DNA from 3 places in the Paenibacillus sp. JNUCC 35 genome. Region 3 is predicted to be linked to each of the others. Evidence: predicted binding sites of a transcription regulator. Region 3 holds the regulator's gene; each other region holds the start of a gene.
What was found. Region 3 encodes NrdR, which represses ribonucleotide reductase genes. Its sites were predicted from a motif close to AACACNATATATNGTGTT; they were not measured.
Positions count from the first base shown of each region.

Region 1: the regulator NrdR is predicted to act here: its motif matches at 2,967-2,984, upstream of AC2TF6_RS20020 (adenosylcobalamin-dependent ribonucleoside-diphosphate reductase).
Region 2: the regulator NrdR is predicted to act here: its motif matches at 2,879-2,896, upstream of AC2TF6_RS04995 (anaerobic ribonucleoside triphosphate reductase).

Region 1 covers NZ_CM177771.1:4,445,996-4,451,370, forward strand. Annotated here, with positions in the region: gene AC2TF6_RS20020 (adenosylcobalamin-dependent ribonucleoside-diphosphate reductase) at 270-2,888, opposite strand; gene dat (D-amino-acid transaminase) at 3,434-4,273, shown strand; gene AC2TF6_RS20030 (AAC(3) family N-acetyltransferase) at 4,392-5,210, opposite strand; gene AC2TF6_RS20035 (lipoate--protein ligase family protein) at 5,240-5,375, opposite strand, start outside.
Region 2 covers NZ_CM177771.1:1,136,319-1,141,693, reverse strand. Annotated here, with positions in the region: gene AC2TF6_RS05010 (histidine kinase) at 1-812, opposite strand, end outside; gene desA (Delta(5) desaturase DesA) at 878-1,933, opposite strand; gene AC2TF6_RS05000 (SLOG family protein) at 2,176-2,733, opposite strand; gene AC2TF6_RS04995 (anaerobic ribonucleoside triphosphate reductase) at 2,984-4,963, shown strand; gene nrdG (anaerobic ribonucleoside-triphosphate reductase activating protein) at 4,960-5,375, shown strand, end outside.
Region 3 covers NZ_CM177771.1:4,616,397-4,621,771, forward strand. Annotated here, with positions in the region: gene AC2TF6_RS20895 (ribosomal protein L7/L12) at 1-65, opposite strand, end outside; gene AC2TF6_RS20900 (DUF441 domain-containing protein) at 251-703, shown strand; gene AC2TF6_RS20905 (FMN-dependent NADH-azoreductase) at 802-1,449, opposite strand; gene AC2TF6_RS20910 (YuzF family protein) at 1,639-1,842, opposite strand; gene nrdR (transcriptional regulator NrdR) at 2,407-2,889, opposite strand; gene AC2TF6_RS20920 (alpha/beta-type small acid-soluble spore protein) at 3,001-3,231, shown strand; gene AC2TF6_RS20925 (lytic transglycosylase domain-containing protein) at 3,302-3,880, opposite strand; gene coaE (dephospho-CoA kinase) at 3,880-4,473, opposite strand; gene AC2TF6_RS20935 (MntP/YtaF family protein) at 4,518-5,285, opposite strand; gene mutM (DNA-formamidopyrimidine glycosylase) at 5,349-5,375, opposite strand, start outside.

The DNA of each region.
Region 1 (5,375 bases), 170 kb from region 3:
GCTTACCCGCTTTTCATGATACCTCCATTTTACGACAAAAAAGGTACAGCCTCTTCAACTTTCTTGAAGAACTGTACCTTTTTCTAAGCAATAGACTTTTTTCGGTTCAATTAGGGAAGGCAAATAGGTCTAGGTCAAAAATGATGTATAACAATGTATAATTATACATTTATCATTAAATACGAAAATTCCTTCTCATTTACTTGAAAAAAATTCTCAGTATTTATGACGCCACACATTTATAAAGTAAACTAAACTTTATTCAATCCTTACGAACAACGGCTGTATCCGCAGTTCGTACAGTTCTTGCAGCCTTCGCTGTTCACGAGCGAAGCGGAGCCGCAGGACGGGCACAAGTCAAGCGAAGTCAGCCCAGCAGGCGCAGCACCTGCGGAAGGTGCAGCATGGCTAAGAGCATCCGGCGCTTCAGGCACGACTTCTCTTGTGGCGGTTACGTAAGCCTCCGCATCCGTTTCACCGGCCATCGCCTCTTCATGCATCTCAAGCGCTTTGGCGACCGCATCGGCGATGGACTCGACACGGTTGGCGCCGAAGCCGATGGCCCCGGAACCGCCGATACCTTTGAGATGCTTGATCAACAGGTTCACTTTGTTCCCGTGATCGCCGTAGCGCAGGAACAAGGAGCAGACGCGGCCGAGCGCTTCCGCCATGGCGAAGACGTCCGAGCCCGCTTTTCCCACGTTGAGGAAAATTTCGCTCGGCGAGCCGTTCATGTCGTTGATTGTAATGTACGCCATACCGAACGGCGTATTGATTTTATAGGTAGCGCCGCGCAGAATTTGCGGACGGCGTTTATATTCTTTATCGAAGACGTTCCCGGAAATCGCATCCGCTTGGACGACCGGTTCCGCCGCAACCGCCACAGACGGTGCTTCTGTCGGAACTTCAGGTGCAGGAACGGCCGCTTCGGCTTTCTTTTCGTCCTTCTTGTCCTTGTCCGTTCCGGTGCTGAGTACCTGTACGTCACGGCTGCCGTCGCGGTAGATGGTCACGCCTTTGCATCCCAGATCGAAGGCAAGCTCGTACAGCCGCTCGGTTTCTTCGACCGTGAAATCGGCCGGGCAATTCGCCGTCTTGGAAATGGAACTGTCTACCCAGCGCTGGATAGCGGCTTGAGCGCGGATATGATCCTCCGCCGACAGACTCATGGCCGTCACGAAATAATCCGGCAGTTCCTGGTCCTTGTTGGCATCCTTCCATTCCTGCGCGATCGGCACGAATTGCTTGTCGTAACCGAGGCGGCTTTGGCGGAAATATTCAAAAGCGAAATAAGGCTCGATACCGGTGGAAGTTCCGACCATCGTTCCCGTGCTTCCCGTCGGTGCCTGCGTAATGACCGTCACGTTGCGCATTCCGTTCTTGCGGACGGATTCCGTCACTTCCGGATAAACCTCGTGCATGTTTTTCATAAAGCCGCTCTGCAGGAATTTCTCGGTTTCGAAGTGCTTGAAAGAACCTTTCTCCCCGGCAATTTCAGAAGAAGCCAGGTAAGCTTCACGTGCCATGAAACCATAGATTTTATCCAGGAATTCGAGAGATTCCGGGCTTCCGTAACGGATGCGAAGCTTGATCATCAGCTCGGCCAGCCCCATCGTTCCAAGTCCGACACGGCGTTCACCCTGCTGGTTCTCGCGGTTTTCCTCGAAGTGGTAGGGCGTCTTGTCGATAACGTTGTCCAGAAAACGCGTGGAGTAACGGACGGTTTTGCCTAGCTCGTCCCAGGCGACATCGTCATTCTCCTCGTCGTAAAACTTGGACAGGTTGACGGCGGACAAGTTGCATACGCCCCAGGCCGGAAGCCCCTGCTCTCCGCAAGGATTGGTACAGATGATCGGGTTGAAGTACCAGCTGTTGGACATCTGGTTGTAGTACTCCATAAACACGACGCCCGGCTCCGCGGAGCGCCATGCGGACTCGATGATCGTGTGCCAAACTTCGCGGGCTTTGACCGTGCGGTACACTTTTACGGCTTTTCCGAGCTTTTTCCACTCATTGAGATCGCCGTTCCAAACTTCGTCGTATTCGGGGTCCGTCGTATCCGGGAACACGAGATCCCAGTCCAGATCCTCCTTCACCGCTTTCATAAAGCCGTTGCTTACGCAAACGGAAAGGTTCGCGTTCGTAATCTGGCCCATCGTAGATTTAACGGTGATAAAATCAAGCAGATCGGGGTGCCAGTCGTTGATCATAAGCATCAGAGCACCGCGACGGCTGCCGCCCTGCTCGATCAAGCCCGTCGTATAGCTGAAGAGGCCTCCCCATGACACGGAACCGCTGGAAGAGCCGTTAACGCCTTTAACGATCGCGCGACGCGGGCGAAGGGACGAAAGATTAATTCCGACCCCGCCCCCGCGGGACATAATTTCCGTCATCTCGGACAAGGTGGCCATAATACCTCCGCGGCTGTCATGCGGAGACGGAATGACATAGCAGTTGAACAGCGTCAACTCGTCGCTGGCATCCGCGCCTGCGGCGATACGGCCCCCGGGAACAAGCTTCCAGTCGTCCAGAATGTAACGGAATTTTTCCGTCCATTCCTTCTGTTTTTCCGGCGTCGCTTCCACGGAAGCCATGGCCTTGGCCAGGCGGTCCCACAGCTCATCCGGCGTTTTTTCTATATTAAGAGTCAGTCTGTCGATGTTCGACTCGATCGTTTCGCCGCTGCGCAGCTTAACGGTAACATTGCGCCCATCTCGCGCGGTGATTTCCCCGACTTCCTTGGCCGGAAATTTCGGGTCGTCCTTGGTCAGGACAAGCACCACGTCTCCGACTTTCGTATTGTTCGTGTCCGCATCTTTTAACGCATAACGATCCAAAAAGATTTTTTCACTCAAACCTTCCAAACTTTTCCGCTGCATCGTCTTCAAAACGGCAACACCCTCCCAAATCAATGTACCTGCACCCGGGAACCCGCACCACTGCGCGAATTTCGCGGTATGTACGTAAGCACTATATATAGTGTCCTTAAAAGATTATACAACACTAGATGTTGTGTTACGAATAAACTGCGAATGAATTCAACGGGATAACAAAAAGCAGGTGCTTGTTTTCTCACTTTTTCTTCGCCTTGCTCTTTATTTCGTTTGCGAAACATTTATAAAAAACGACAATTTTCGACATATCGAGCCTGTAAAAGGATAAGAGTCGCGGTGCCCCGCGGGTAATTTTTTGTAAACATTGCTGCAGCCGATTTGCGTGCATACAGACCATCGGCTCATTTGTGTAAGGTATTCTTTCCCCTATATACTATAAACAGATCCGCCGAAAAAAGAAACGGACGTTCGCCAGTTGGGTAATTTTTCGTATTATCCCCTACATACTTTTTACTTTCAATCGGCTGCGCCCAGACACGCTTGCCAACACAAGCGCTTATTTTGGTAATAGAAAGATAACTTAAAGGAGAACTAACCCGATGATGCTTTTCGGAAATCAACTTGTACCGGACGAAGAAGTCCGCATTTCCCCCCTTGACCGGGGCTATTATTTCGGGGACGGCGTCTACGAGGTGTTCCGCATTTACGACGGCCGGCTATTTGAAGTAGAGAAACATATGGAACGTTTCAACCGCAGTATGGCCGAAGTCCGGATCGGCCTTCCTTATCCGCTCGAAGAGCTGGAGAATCTGCTGAACCGGCTCACGGAGGCTGCCGGCATCCCCGACGGCCTCGCTTACGTTCAGATCACCCGCGGCGCCGCTCCGCGTTCCCATCCGTTTCCGGCTGCGGCGGAGCCGGTCGTGACGGGCTGGTGCTCCCCGTTTTTGCGTCCCCTGAAAGATCTGGAAAACGGGATTTCCGCCATCGTCCGGGAGGATATCCGCTGGCACCGGTGCGATATCAAATCGCTGAACCTGCTCCCGAACGTGCTGCTGAAGCAGGAGGCTCTTGACGGCGGTGCGGGCGAAGTTATTTTCAACCGAGGCGGCGTCATCACCGAAGCGAGCGCGTCCAACGTGATGATCGTCAAAGACGGGATCGTGAGAACTCATCCCGCCGATCATCATATCCTGCGGGGCGTCACCCGCTCGCTCGTTATCCGACTCGCGGAAGGTCTGGGCATCGCCGTGCGTGAAGAAGCTTTTCGGGCCGAGGAACTCGCCTCGGCCGATGAAGTCTTCATCACCAGCACTGGCTCCGAAGTTATGCCGGTCGTGCTGGTGGACAGCCGGCCCGTCGGAGACGGCAAGCCCGGTCCCGTTACCCGGCGGCTCCAGCAGGCCTTCGAGGCGGCGATTCCGGCCGGAAGCCGCTGATCCGGCGGACAGCAAAAAAGGCCTCCAAACCGCACTTTAGAGTGGGTTTGGAGGCCTTTTTTTACCGCGGCAGCGGGCCGCCGAAGGCGGAAACCGGTATGCGGCCGCCATCCTTTGGCTACCGGTGCTGCCTCATCCATCCCGCCGCATAATCGACAAGCGGACGCTGCGGCATCAAGGCCGTGTCAGCCGAGCCTACTTTTCCGCGGATGACCACCGAGTGCCGGGCTTCGAAATCCGCACCCGCCCGGTCGAAATCGTCCGAGTCGATTCCGATATCCGGAAACTCCACCCACTGACGGACCCCGTCTCCATCAAGAACAGGCGCCCCGTTCGTGACTTCCTTCTTCGACGCATACTCCGCCCGGTATTCCGCCAAATGGATGGACGTGTTGGAGCCGTGACCGACGCCCAGCAGCAGCACATGACCTTCCAGCTCGTACAGACGGGCAAGCGGGGAACCCTCCCCGAGCCCGTAAGCCAGGGAATGATCGCCCGTCAGTTTCTGCGCCTGCGGTCCGATCGCCGCAAACGAAACCTGCGGGTGGCTGCTGCGCATAACCCCCGGGTAAGTTCTGAACGCTTCCGGCAAGGCTCCCATAAAAAACGTCCGGGTCTCCTCCGCTTTATAGGCCGGCATCGTGCTTCGGATCACGTCCCACCACTCCTGCGGCACGGGCGGATTGCTCCAAGCCGATGGCTCCGACAAGTCGCCGCTGTGTGTCGGCATCATCAGCGTGCCCCCGCTGCCCAATGCGTCCCGGAGAGCAGCTATGACCGCCTGTGTGCCCCCGCAAACCCAACCGAGGGAACTTAGAGAGGAATGGACCAAGAGAATCATCCCCTTCTTCACACCGAGTCTTCTGAGATCCTCCGCAAGGCTTTCCGCCGTATGCGGCCGTTTCCCCGTTCGTTCTATAATCTTGTCGATCGACATGGTACGTTCACCTCACCCCAAAATTACCGCTACCGCTTCAAATTCCATTCGTCGGAACTGTACTTTTCGCGCGCCAGCTCTTCCGCAAGCTCCAGCTCGTACGGAGTCAACGCTCCGTCTTCAAGCTCAATGCCCATGCCTTCGGCTACACCGGCGCGGAATGCG
Region 2 (5,375 bases), 2.8 Mb from region 3:
TTCGGGTCTCCCTCCAGCTTGAACGGAATCTGCGCCGCTTTCAGAATCTGCTTGACCCGGAACATTTCCTCGGCAACCCGCGTGCTGCGCATGTTGGTCACCATCTCGCGCACTTCTTTTAGCGCGCTGCGCGCCGTCTGCCGCACATCGTTAATCTCGGCCCGCGCCTGGTTCGGATTCTTGGCGATGAGCTTGCCCGCGAGATCGCTCTTGAGCCCGATCAGGGAAAGCTTTTGCCCGAGCGTGTCGTGCAGGTCCCGGGCTATCCGCTGGCGCTCCTCCAGCTTGACCAGCTCGTCAATCCGCTTGTTCGCGTCCTCCAGCTGCTCCTGCAGCTTATCCCGTTTGTTCTTCGTATACGTATTGACCGGAAGCAGAATCACCCCGATCAGGGAGATCAGCACGAACGGCAGCTGCGTAATGAAGACCGGATTTTGCGTGACAAACCCGAAATTGATCGTAGCGATCGTACTTACCAGATGAATGGTGTAGAAGGTGAAGAAGCCGATCTTGTTCTGAATATTCCCGATAAAAAAAGCGAGAAACAGTGAGAAATACACATACCCGAACAGCAGCGCCATCGCGATCGAAACGACGATCTGCACGCTCGTCCAGAAATACACAAGCCACCCCTTCGATACGACGGACAGCACATAGCAGCAGAAAAACACGATGATCATGCCGATGCCGAAGACGTTCTTGAGGGTGGAACCCGAACTGAATATGAAATAAAAAGGAAGGATGTAAAAGACCACCCACACATAAGGACTGAGACCGGTGTTTTTCTGAAAAATTCGAATCCAATTCTGCATGGTCTCTTCACCTTTTCTGCGGCGCCGTTTTACATCCATTTTAGCATAAACCGTTAAGTTTGGGACTATTCGCCCTGTAGACCCGGTTTCGGATTCTTCAGGACATCGCTTGCGGCTCCCGGCCTGCGGAGTATATGTTTGACATCTTTAAAGCTTACAAACGTCTTGCCTTTTTCGTCCCACAGACGGAATCGGAGAGACTGCAGGCTCGTGCGGAGCGTAATGGTCGTCGCTTTTTGCAGAGGGAGCGTGGAATTGTGCGCTTTTTCCAGGTTGTAATTCGGCACTCTCGGGCTCAAATGGTGAACATGGTGGTAGCCGATGTTGCCTGTGATCCACTGCAAAACTTTCGGAAGCTGGTAGTAAGAGCTGCCGTCAACGGCCGCTTTCACGTAGCTCCACTCGTCTTCCTTCTCGAAGTAGGAGTCTTCGAACTGGTGCTGCACATAGAAGAGCCAGATGCCCAGCAGTCCCGAGACGAAGAAGACCGGCGCCTGCACGAGCACGAATGCCTGCCAGCCGATCAGCCAGCACATCAGCGCATACAGCAGCACGATGGAAATGTTGGTTACATACGTGTTGATGCGTTCCTTGCGCTTCGCTTTCTTGCGGTTGAAACGGTACTGGATCAGGAAGACGGCAATCGGTCCGAGGCCGAACATGACCAGCGGATTGCGGTAGATGCGGTAAGCGACCTTGCGGAACCAGGGAGCTGCGGCGTACTCTTCTACGGTCAGCACCCACATGTCTCCGGTGCCGCGCTTGTCGAGATTGCTGCTGGTTGCGTGATGCACGGAGTGACTGTACTTCCACTGCTCGTACGGACACAGCGTCAGAACGCCGGTAATGGTGCCGAGAATATCGTTCGCCCGGCGGCTTTTAAAGAAAGACTGATGACAGCAGTCGTGAAATATGATGAACGTCCGGATGACAAACCCGGCTGTGATTAAAGCTAGAGGAAGCGTGAGCCAGTACGAGACGGAAAGGCTTGCGTAAGCCGCATACCACAGCAGGAGGAGAGGCACAATCGTGTTGAAAACCTGCCGGATACTGGATTTTGTATCGGTTTTTTCGTAGGGGGCGACATCTTTTTTCAAATTCATAACTTTCGTCTGAGACATTAGTATGTGTCCTCCTCGTTCTGACGCGGGGTTAAATCCCGGGCGTCAGCGCGCTATTCTACCCCCATTATAAGGAGAACCGCTTTCGCGCAGTAGTCATAAACGTCATGAGGGCACATGATAAATGTCATATAGGCCGAAGGAAAAAATGCGGCGGGAATGAACCGAAACGGCTGCCCGCAAGGGAGAACCGCGGATTCCGCAAGGTTAAGGCCGGGAAGGCCGGCATGACGGGACCGGCGTCAGTAAAAATCCGCCCGGTTCTCTTCATCCGCTATGTCCTGAACCTCTTCGGGCGTGATTATCATGACGGCGTATCCGTCTTCGTTCTGTTTCTTCAGGGCCCGTTCTTTCATAAAACGGGGACTCCCCTCGCCCGCTTCTTCGTCATAAAAAAGAAGAAGGCCGTCCGTTTTGCGCAGGAGAAGATCGTCCCGGGCCTGCAGCTGCCACACGCCGGCATACGGCTGCTTGCTGACCGCTCCGTAGAAATCCACACCCTTCAGGATGCCGCGGTAAAACTCCTGCTTATCCTCTTTCCACTTCTCTTCCGGGTTGGCGTAGGCGGTCAGAATCGAAAGCTTCAGCTGCGGATACTCCTTCTTGAGTCCGATCACGACCTCGCACGCCCACAGATCCACCCCGTACTGCCCCGGCGTGATCACCCATTCCAACCCGTCTTCGATAAGCGGGACAAGCCGGCCCGCGATCGCTTTTTTTATATACTCAATGCCTTCATGCTTTTCGTTAAAAATGTTCAGCTCATGCGCCCGGTAGCCGGTCACGAGAAGGTTTTTCAACTGCGACACTCCTTCGGTGCGGGTGATAACGTACATCTTCCAATATACACGAAATGAAGGGTATTCGCCTGGGGAAGGTTGGGCCGTGCTTGTCTGTGATTAAATCGACACCAAAACACTAGATCGTGTGCTAAATTAAACAAAAACATCTATATGTAGTGTTTTCGGTCTAAGGAGGTGAAAACCCGCAATCAGAACGGGAGACCTCTTACCGGTAAAAACCTGCTGTTTTCGGAAGGGAGACATTTAAATGTCGTTGTTAGGCAGGCCAAACCAGAGCAACACGGATGCCTTGCTGGAGGAAATAAAAAAATGGGGAGACGCCATCATGGAAGGCAGCGATGCTGATCTTCTGCGCGAGAATGCCAATCTGAACGGAGAGAGTTTCTCGGGGAAAATGAGTAAGTTCGGGAGCGAGTATGCCAGATGGTACGCCCGGCGGTTTACGATGCCTGCGGTTCTGGTACAAGCTGTAGACGCCAATTATTTGTATGTGCACGATCTGGACCAGTACGTTCTCGGGACGACCAATTGCATTTTTATCCCGTTCGCCAAACTGCTTCGGCGGGGATTTGACACGGGCAGCGGCAGCGTGCGGCCGCCAAACTCAATCTCGTCGGCGATGGCGCTCGTCGCGATCATCTTCCAATCGCAGCAGAATGCTCAGTACGGCGGTGTTTCCGCCAATAAGCTCGATCACGACCTTGCTCCTTATGTGGCCAAGTCGTTTGCCAAACATTTTAGGAAGGCGCTGCGTTATTTCAGCGAAAACGAACCGGTAGACGACGAACGGGGCATCTCGATGAGCCGGGCGGATTTGCGGATAGTATGCCCCGAATCTTATCGTTATGCGCTTGAAGAGACCGAACAGGAAACGATGCAGGGCGCAGAGAGTCTGATTCATAACCTGAACACCATGTCCAGCCGCGCAGGCGGACAAATCCCGTTTACCAGCATCAATTACGGGACCTGTACTTCCCCCGAAGGGCAGTTGGTCATTCAGTCCGTTTTAACGGCTACGATGAGAGGACTCGGGCACGGGGAGACACCGATTTTTCCTATTCAGATCTTCAAATGCAAGAAGGGCGTAAATCTGGAGTCCGGGGACCCGAACTATTCCCTGTTCCTGAAAGCGGCAGAATGCTCGTCGCGAAGGCTGTATCCGAATTTCGCCAATCTGGATGCTCCGCTCAATCTGGAACACTACAACCCGATCGATCCCGATACGGAGTTCGCCACTATGGGCTGCCGTACCCGGGTTGTCGCCGACCGTTTCGGCCGGAACCGTTTGTCCGGCAAAGGCAATCTGTCTTTCAATACGCTGAATCTGGTGAAGCCGGGCATCGAGTACGGCATCGTTTCGGGCCGTCGCAGTAAGGCGGATGAAGCGGGCTTTTACCGCAAACTCACTCTTTATCTCGAGATTGCCCTTGACGGATTGCTGCACCGTTTCGGCATTCAAGCCGCCCAGAAGACTAAAGCATCGGATTTCATGATGCGGGAAGGAGTCTGGGAAGGCGGGGAACAGCTTGATCCCGACGAACCCGTAGGCGACCTGCTCAAACATGGCAGCCTGTCTATCGGGTTCATCGGTCTAGCCGAATGCATGAAAGCGATGTACGGCTCTCACCACGGTGAATCCCCGCAGGTGTACGCCAAAGCAATCGAGCTGATCCGTTATCTGCGTAATTTCTGCGATGCCAAAAGCGAGGCGCTGAACATCAACCTTACGCTATTCGCGACTCCTGCCGAAGGATTGTCCGGCAAGTTCACCAAGCGGGACCGGGAAACTTACGGCTGCCTGCCCGGTGTCACCGACCGTGAATATTACACGAATTCTTTTCATATTCCGGTGTATCATCCGATGACATCGGCGGAAAAGATCAGTCTGGAAGCCCCGTTCCACGAATTATGCAACGCCGGAGCCATCACCTACGTGGAACTGAACGGGAATGCCCGCAATAACCTGCCCGCCTTTGTCAAAATCATTAAGTTTGCGCTTTCCCGGCAGGTCAGCTATTTCAGCATCAATCATCCCATCGACCGCTGCAGCGCTTGCGGTTACGAAGGCATTATCGGTGCCGTTTGTCCTGCTTGCGGCAGTCATGAAAAGGACATACATATCCGCCGCCTGCGTCGTGTGACCGGCTATCTGACCGGAGACTACCAGACTCGCTTTAACGGGGCCAAGCAGGCCGAGGTCAGGGACCGGGTGAAACACAGTCCATGAATATTTGCGGTTATGCACCCGAAACCATTAACGAAGGCGAGGGGCTGCGGACAGCTCTCTATATTAGCGGCTGTCGGCACTACTGCCGGGGTTGCTTCAGTCCCAGGACGTGGGATTTCGATTACGGCACGCCGATGGGAACTTACTGGGAAGAGCGGATTATCGCCGAATTTCAGAGCAACCCCCTACTCGACGGCTTATCCATTCTGGGCGGCGACCCCTTCTTTTCCGCCGGTCAGGTGAGTTCATTTCTGGACCGTCTCCGGCAGAAAGCGGGAACGGTCAGCGTCTGGATTTACAGCGGCTATACTTACGAAGAACTCGCCGCAAATCCGGAAAGCGGTGAATTCGGTCTGCTAAGCCGTTGCCAGGTGCTGGTAGACGGCCGGTATGTGGAAGAGCTCCGGGACCC
Region 3 (5,375 bases):
ACTTTAATCAGCAGCAGTAGTGCGAGAACGAGCGCCCCGATCGCTATCATTTCAATCGTTTCCATGGAATCATGCTCCTTTCGCCATGGGCGGTTTTGGATCACCTGCCCATATCTATGAAAAGTATACCATATCACCTCGGGGGATCTCACAGCGGCTTTCGGCTTTCCTCCTGACCGGTCCCTTCCTTGTTGACGCGGCTTCAATGCTTTACAATGGAAACAAAAAAGACCTAAAGGGGAATTTGAAGATGGCCCAAGTGGACATGCCTTCCATCCTGCTGCTCGGTTTGGCCCTTCTCGGGCTGCTCAGCAGCAATTCGACCGTTACGATTGCCATGCTCGTTCTCCTGATCTTGCGGGTGATGAATGTACATCAAGCCTTTCCCTTTTTGGAAAAATACGGACTTACGATCGGCGTCGTCATTTTGACCATTGGGGTCATGACGCCGATCGCCAGCGGCAAAATGCCCGTCCAGACCATTCTCCAGTCTTTTATGCACTGGAAATCGCTTTTGGCCGTGCTGATCGGAATCACCGTTGCTTACCTGGGCGGCCGGGGCGCCCTACTCATGACGAACCAGCCGAATGTGGTAGCCGGACTGCTTATCGGCACCGTGCTCGGCGTTGCCCTGTTCCGCGGCGTTCCCGTCGGCCCTCTGATTGCGGCCGGGCTGCTCTCTCTACTCATCGGCAAAGGCTGAGACAAAACCGTCGAACCGCCGGCTCCAAACGCAAAAAACTGCCCTTCATAAAGAGGGCAGTTTTTTGCGTTTATATGGGAACACCGCAAGGAGGAAGCTTATACTCGCGATGGGGTTTTCGCAAACTGAGCGGCTGCTTCCGCGGCTCTTATTTTGGCGCCCTGCACAAGCTCTTCCGCTTTGTCCGGGTAAGCCGCGATGCCTTCCACATAGACATGCTCGTAGTCCGTGATCCCGATGAACGCCATAATTCCGCGCAGATATTTGTCGGTAAATTCAAAGTCCGCGGCCGGACCTTCGGAATAAATGCCTCCGCGCGCCTGGATATGAACGACTTTTTTGCCGTTCATGAGCCCTTCGGGTCCGTTCGCGGTATAACGGAACGTTTTTCCCGCAATCGCGATGTTGTCGATGTAAGCTTTCAGCATCGGTGGGTAGCTCAGGTTCCACATCGGAGTGACGAATACGTAGCCGTCGGCCGACAAAAACTGCTCCAGCACTTCATTCATCCGGTTGATGGCAGCCGCTTCCGTATCGTTCAGCGCTTCACCGGCACGCAGCTTATCCCAGCCGTTCAGGACATCGGCGTCAATAAGGGGAATATGCTCTTCGTACACATCTACGCGTTCCACTTGAAGATCTGGATTTTCTTTCGACACCGCCTCCAGAAAATGCTCCCCGACCTGAAGACCGAAAGAACGGTCCACCCCTCTTGGATTCGCAGTGATATATAATAATTTGTTCATTTTGATTTCCTCCTAGTCGGATTTCGAATATTTATATCGGCTAACTTGTATTCATCGACTTACTTTATGTAAGTATATTACCATGATCACTTTCTTTTGTAAAGCAGCTATACAAAATTTATTTTTTTGCAATTCGATGCACACCAAAAAACCGCCGGAATCCGGCGGATCTTAGGCTCCGATAAGGTTCTACTCCGGCATCACCCAAATGATTTGGGCCGTCCGGATAAAAAATTTCTTTCCGTCCTCCTGAACCACGACATGATCCGGTTTCACGTCCGTCAGAACGCCCCGGATGCTGCCGCGAACCGTCTCTACCACCACACATCGGCCGACAATCGTTTTGAGCGTCTGATACACATAGGGATCGATGCTGAAAAAAGGCTGCGGCACCGCGACCGGTACGCCTCCCCCTCCGGAAGGGACGCCCGCCCCAAGGGCGCCGTAGCCCCCCGGCTCCGCTCCTCCGCCGACCGATCCGAAGCCTCCCTGAGGGAAAGGCGCGAAACCTCCGCCACCCGGTTGAAAACCGGGAGGGAAGCCCGCCTGTCCGGACCAGCCGTCGGCTGAGCCGAAGCTCCCCGGATAAGCTCCCGGCGGCTGACCCTGATTGCTCAGGGGTTGATTGACCCCGCCGCCGAACGGAGACCCCGGCTGGAGCGGATACCCCCGGCAGCTGCGCCTGCCCCTGTGTCATTTTCGTGTAATCGGGAACTTCAGGTTTCCCGAACCCCCACGGGACTCCCTGCCCGTTTCCTTGCGTACTCGACATATCGTCGCCTCCTTTGGCCGTTCCACCCTGAAACATATGGCGGCGGATGCGGAGATATGCCTGTTGTCTTCCGGCTGTTTTCGTCGGCTGCGCGGCATATGCCTGTATTCGGGCCTTCCCCCGGCTATACGGCAAAAAGACTTTCCTCTTTTAAAGAAGAAAGCCCTGCAAGCTTGTCCCGGCCTCTAACCGTCCGGTTTCAGTGCGCTTAAATTCGTTTTGCCTAAAATCTGCTCCAGTTCCTTCAGGAACATGTTGATATCTTTAAACTGCCTGTACACCGACGCAAAGCGGATATAGGCCACTTCGTCGACCGGGTAAAGCTGCTCCATCACGAGTTCTCCGATCCTCATGCTGTCCACTTCCGCGTGAGCCATGTTGCGGACCTGCATTTCGACCTCGGAGACAATTTGCTCCAGCCGGTCCACGGACACCGGACGTTTCTCGCAGGCTCGGATTAACCCGCGCAAAATCTTATCGCGGTTAAATTCCTCGCGGCTGCCGTCTTTTTTGATGACGATAAGAGGCGTTTCCTCCACCATCTCGAACGTCGTAAACCGCCGCTGGCACTTCTCGCATTCTCTGCGCCGGCGGATCGATTTGTTGTCGTTAGCCGAACGGGAGTCCAGTACTTTCGTGCCGTTGTGCTCGCAAAACGGGCATTTCATCAGGGCTTCCTCCTCTCGTCCGTTCTTTATTTTTTCTCCCAAATGTTGCTTGTTATCAAGCTTACAAAAACGCACATAATAGTTCTACCAACGACAAGGAGGTGAACAGAAATGGGTGCAGGACAATCTCGCAGCAGCAACGTACTGGTTGTTCCACAAGCTAACCAAGCTTTGGATCAGCTGAAATATGAAGTTGCCCAAGAGCTTGGTATTGCGATTCCTCAAGACGGTTACTACGGTAACATGGCTACTCGCGACACGGGTGCTATCGGGGGTCACATTACTCGCAGACTGGTGCAAATCGCCGAACAACAACTGGCCGGTCAAGGCCAATCCCGCTAACTTCTAGCGGAAACCAAGCAACACGGAAGTATCGGATCCGGCGGCTACACCCGCCGGGTTCGGTGCTTCTTTATTTGCTTCCCGCGCTTTGGTTCCATTCCTCACCGTAAAGCTTCTTGAATTTCTGCTGGTAATACAGCACCCTCTGTACATAATGCCGGGTCTCGCCGAACGGGATCTTTTTGATGGTTTCTTCCGTCCCGTCCCAGACGCCGTTGTTTTTCCATTTGCTGACGTTCCCCTGACCCGCGTTATACGCGGCTATGGAATAAAGCCAGTTTCCCTTGTACTGCTTGTTCAGCCAAGCCAGGTACCAAGAGCCAAGCTGGATATTATGCTTCGGATCGCGGAAATCGGCCGATTTCGTATTGGACGTTTCGCGAATCCATTCCGCTGTATCGGGCATGAGCTGCATAATACCGACGGCTCCTTTTTTGGATTCCCGGTCGTGGTTGAAATTCGTCTCCACTTTGATAATAGCCGCAATCAGAAACGGATCGACCTGGTACTGTGCGGCATTCTGCCGGATTTCTTCACGATAGTGAATGGGATAGATCATCTGCCCGATAAAAAGTCCGTTGCTGAACAGAAGAAACACAAATCCGAGCAGCAGCAGGGCGAATACCCGCTTTTTCCGCAGAAGCTTCATTACAGCCCCCTTTGAAGCCAGAACCGCTCGACAAGCTGCTCCGTCTGCTCCAGGGTCTCCGAATTATCGATACAAATATCCGCGAGCTCTTTTTTACGTTCAATGGGCCACTGGGCCGCAAGCCGGGATTCCGCCTGTTCGGCGTTCAGCCCGTCCCGCTCCATCAGTCTCCTCAGCTGAACTTCTCTCGGCACATAAACGACCATAACGGACGAAAACATGCTTTGAAGTCCCGATTCGTAGAGCAGCGGCACGTCCACCACGACAAGCTTGTCCGGAAATTCACGCTCCGCGGCGGCCATTCTTTCTTTCATGAGAGCACGGATGGACGGATGCAAAAGATCTTCGAGCGCTTTCCGGGCTTCTTCGTTCCCGAAAACCGTCTCGCCCAGTCTTTTACGGTGGAGCGAGCCATCCGGCAGCAGCATATCTTGTCCGAAATGCGCGGCGACCTGAGCCAGAACGGGGCTCCCCGGCTCTACCACTTCGCGCGCGATCCGGTCGGCGTCTATAAGAATCGCACCGCGGCGGACAAGCATGGCCGAGACCGTGCTTTTGCCGCAGGCGATACCTCCCGTGAGTCCTATATTCATTTCACTCGACTCCCACGTCAATCACATTTTTTAAGGAATAACAGCTAAAACAGCTTGGAAATGCCCATCAGGATCAGGACGACTCCCGGCAGCACCGATACTTTACGAATCCAACCGAGCCCGGAATACGTATAGCCGATTTTCAGGCCGAAGTAAATAAACAGCCCGCTCGTTACCGCGATTACCGCCGATGTCAGCAGAGGGGTATACCCGATCAAAGCGGCGCCGATTCCCGCTCCGAAAGCGTCAAGGGATAGCGCGATTCCAAGCAGCGTCGCTTCCGAAGAAGAAATATTGCCGGACCGGTCCACGTCGGCCGCGGAAGGCGTACGCAAAATCTGGATCACGAGTCCGAGCCGCTTAATCTCGATCGAAAACATCCGCGGCTCGCGTTCCGGCTCTGCCCCTGTGGCTTCAGGACGGCGGGCCGCAACCGGATTCGACTGGAAAACAGCTTCCAGACGGGCTGTTCCGGCCGGCACCGCCGTTGCATTCGCCGTCTGTGTACGTTCCTTTTCATCACCGTCGCCGTCATTGCCCTGCTTCTGTGCCAGAAACTGAACCAGCGCCCAGATTCCGATGCCGATCAGAATGGCCGCACCGAGCATCCCGGCATAGTCCGGGGATAAATACCTCGTCAACCACACTCCAAAACTCATCGAAATGTAAATGATGATTCCCGAGCACAGGGAAACGATCGCCAGGGACGGGAGCGGGATACGGATTTTACGCAAGCCGTACATCATCCCTACCCCAAAGCCGTCCAAACTGACGGCCAGAGCCAGAATCAACAGAGAAAAAGATGGAAGCACGCCTCATTCCTCCTACCTGCATTTTCTACTCAACTATCATATGGAGGGGTAGGAGGAGTTGTGCTAAAGCTTATTTTTCGGCGCACTGCG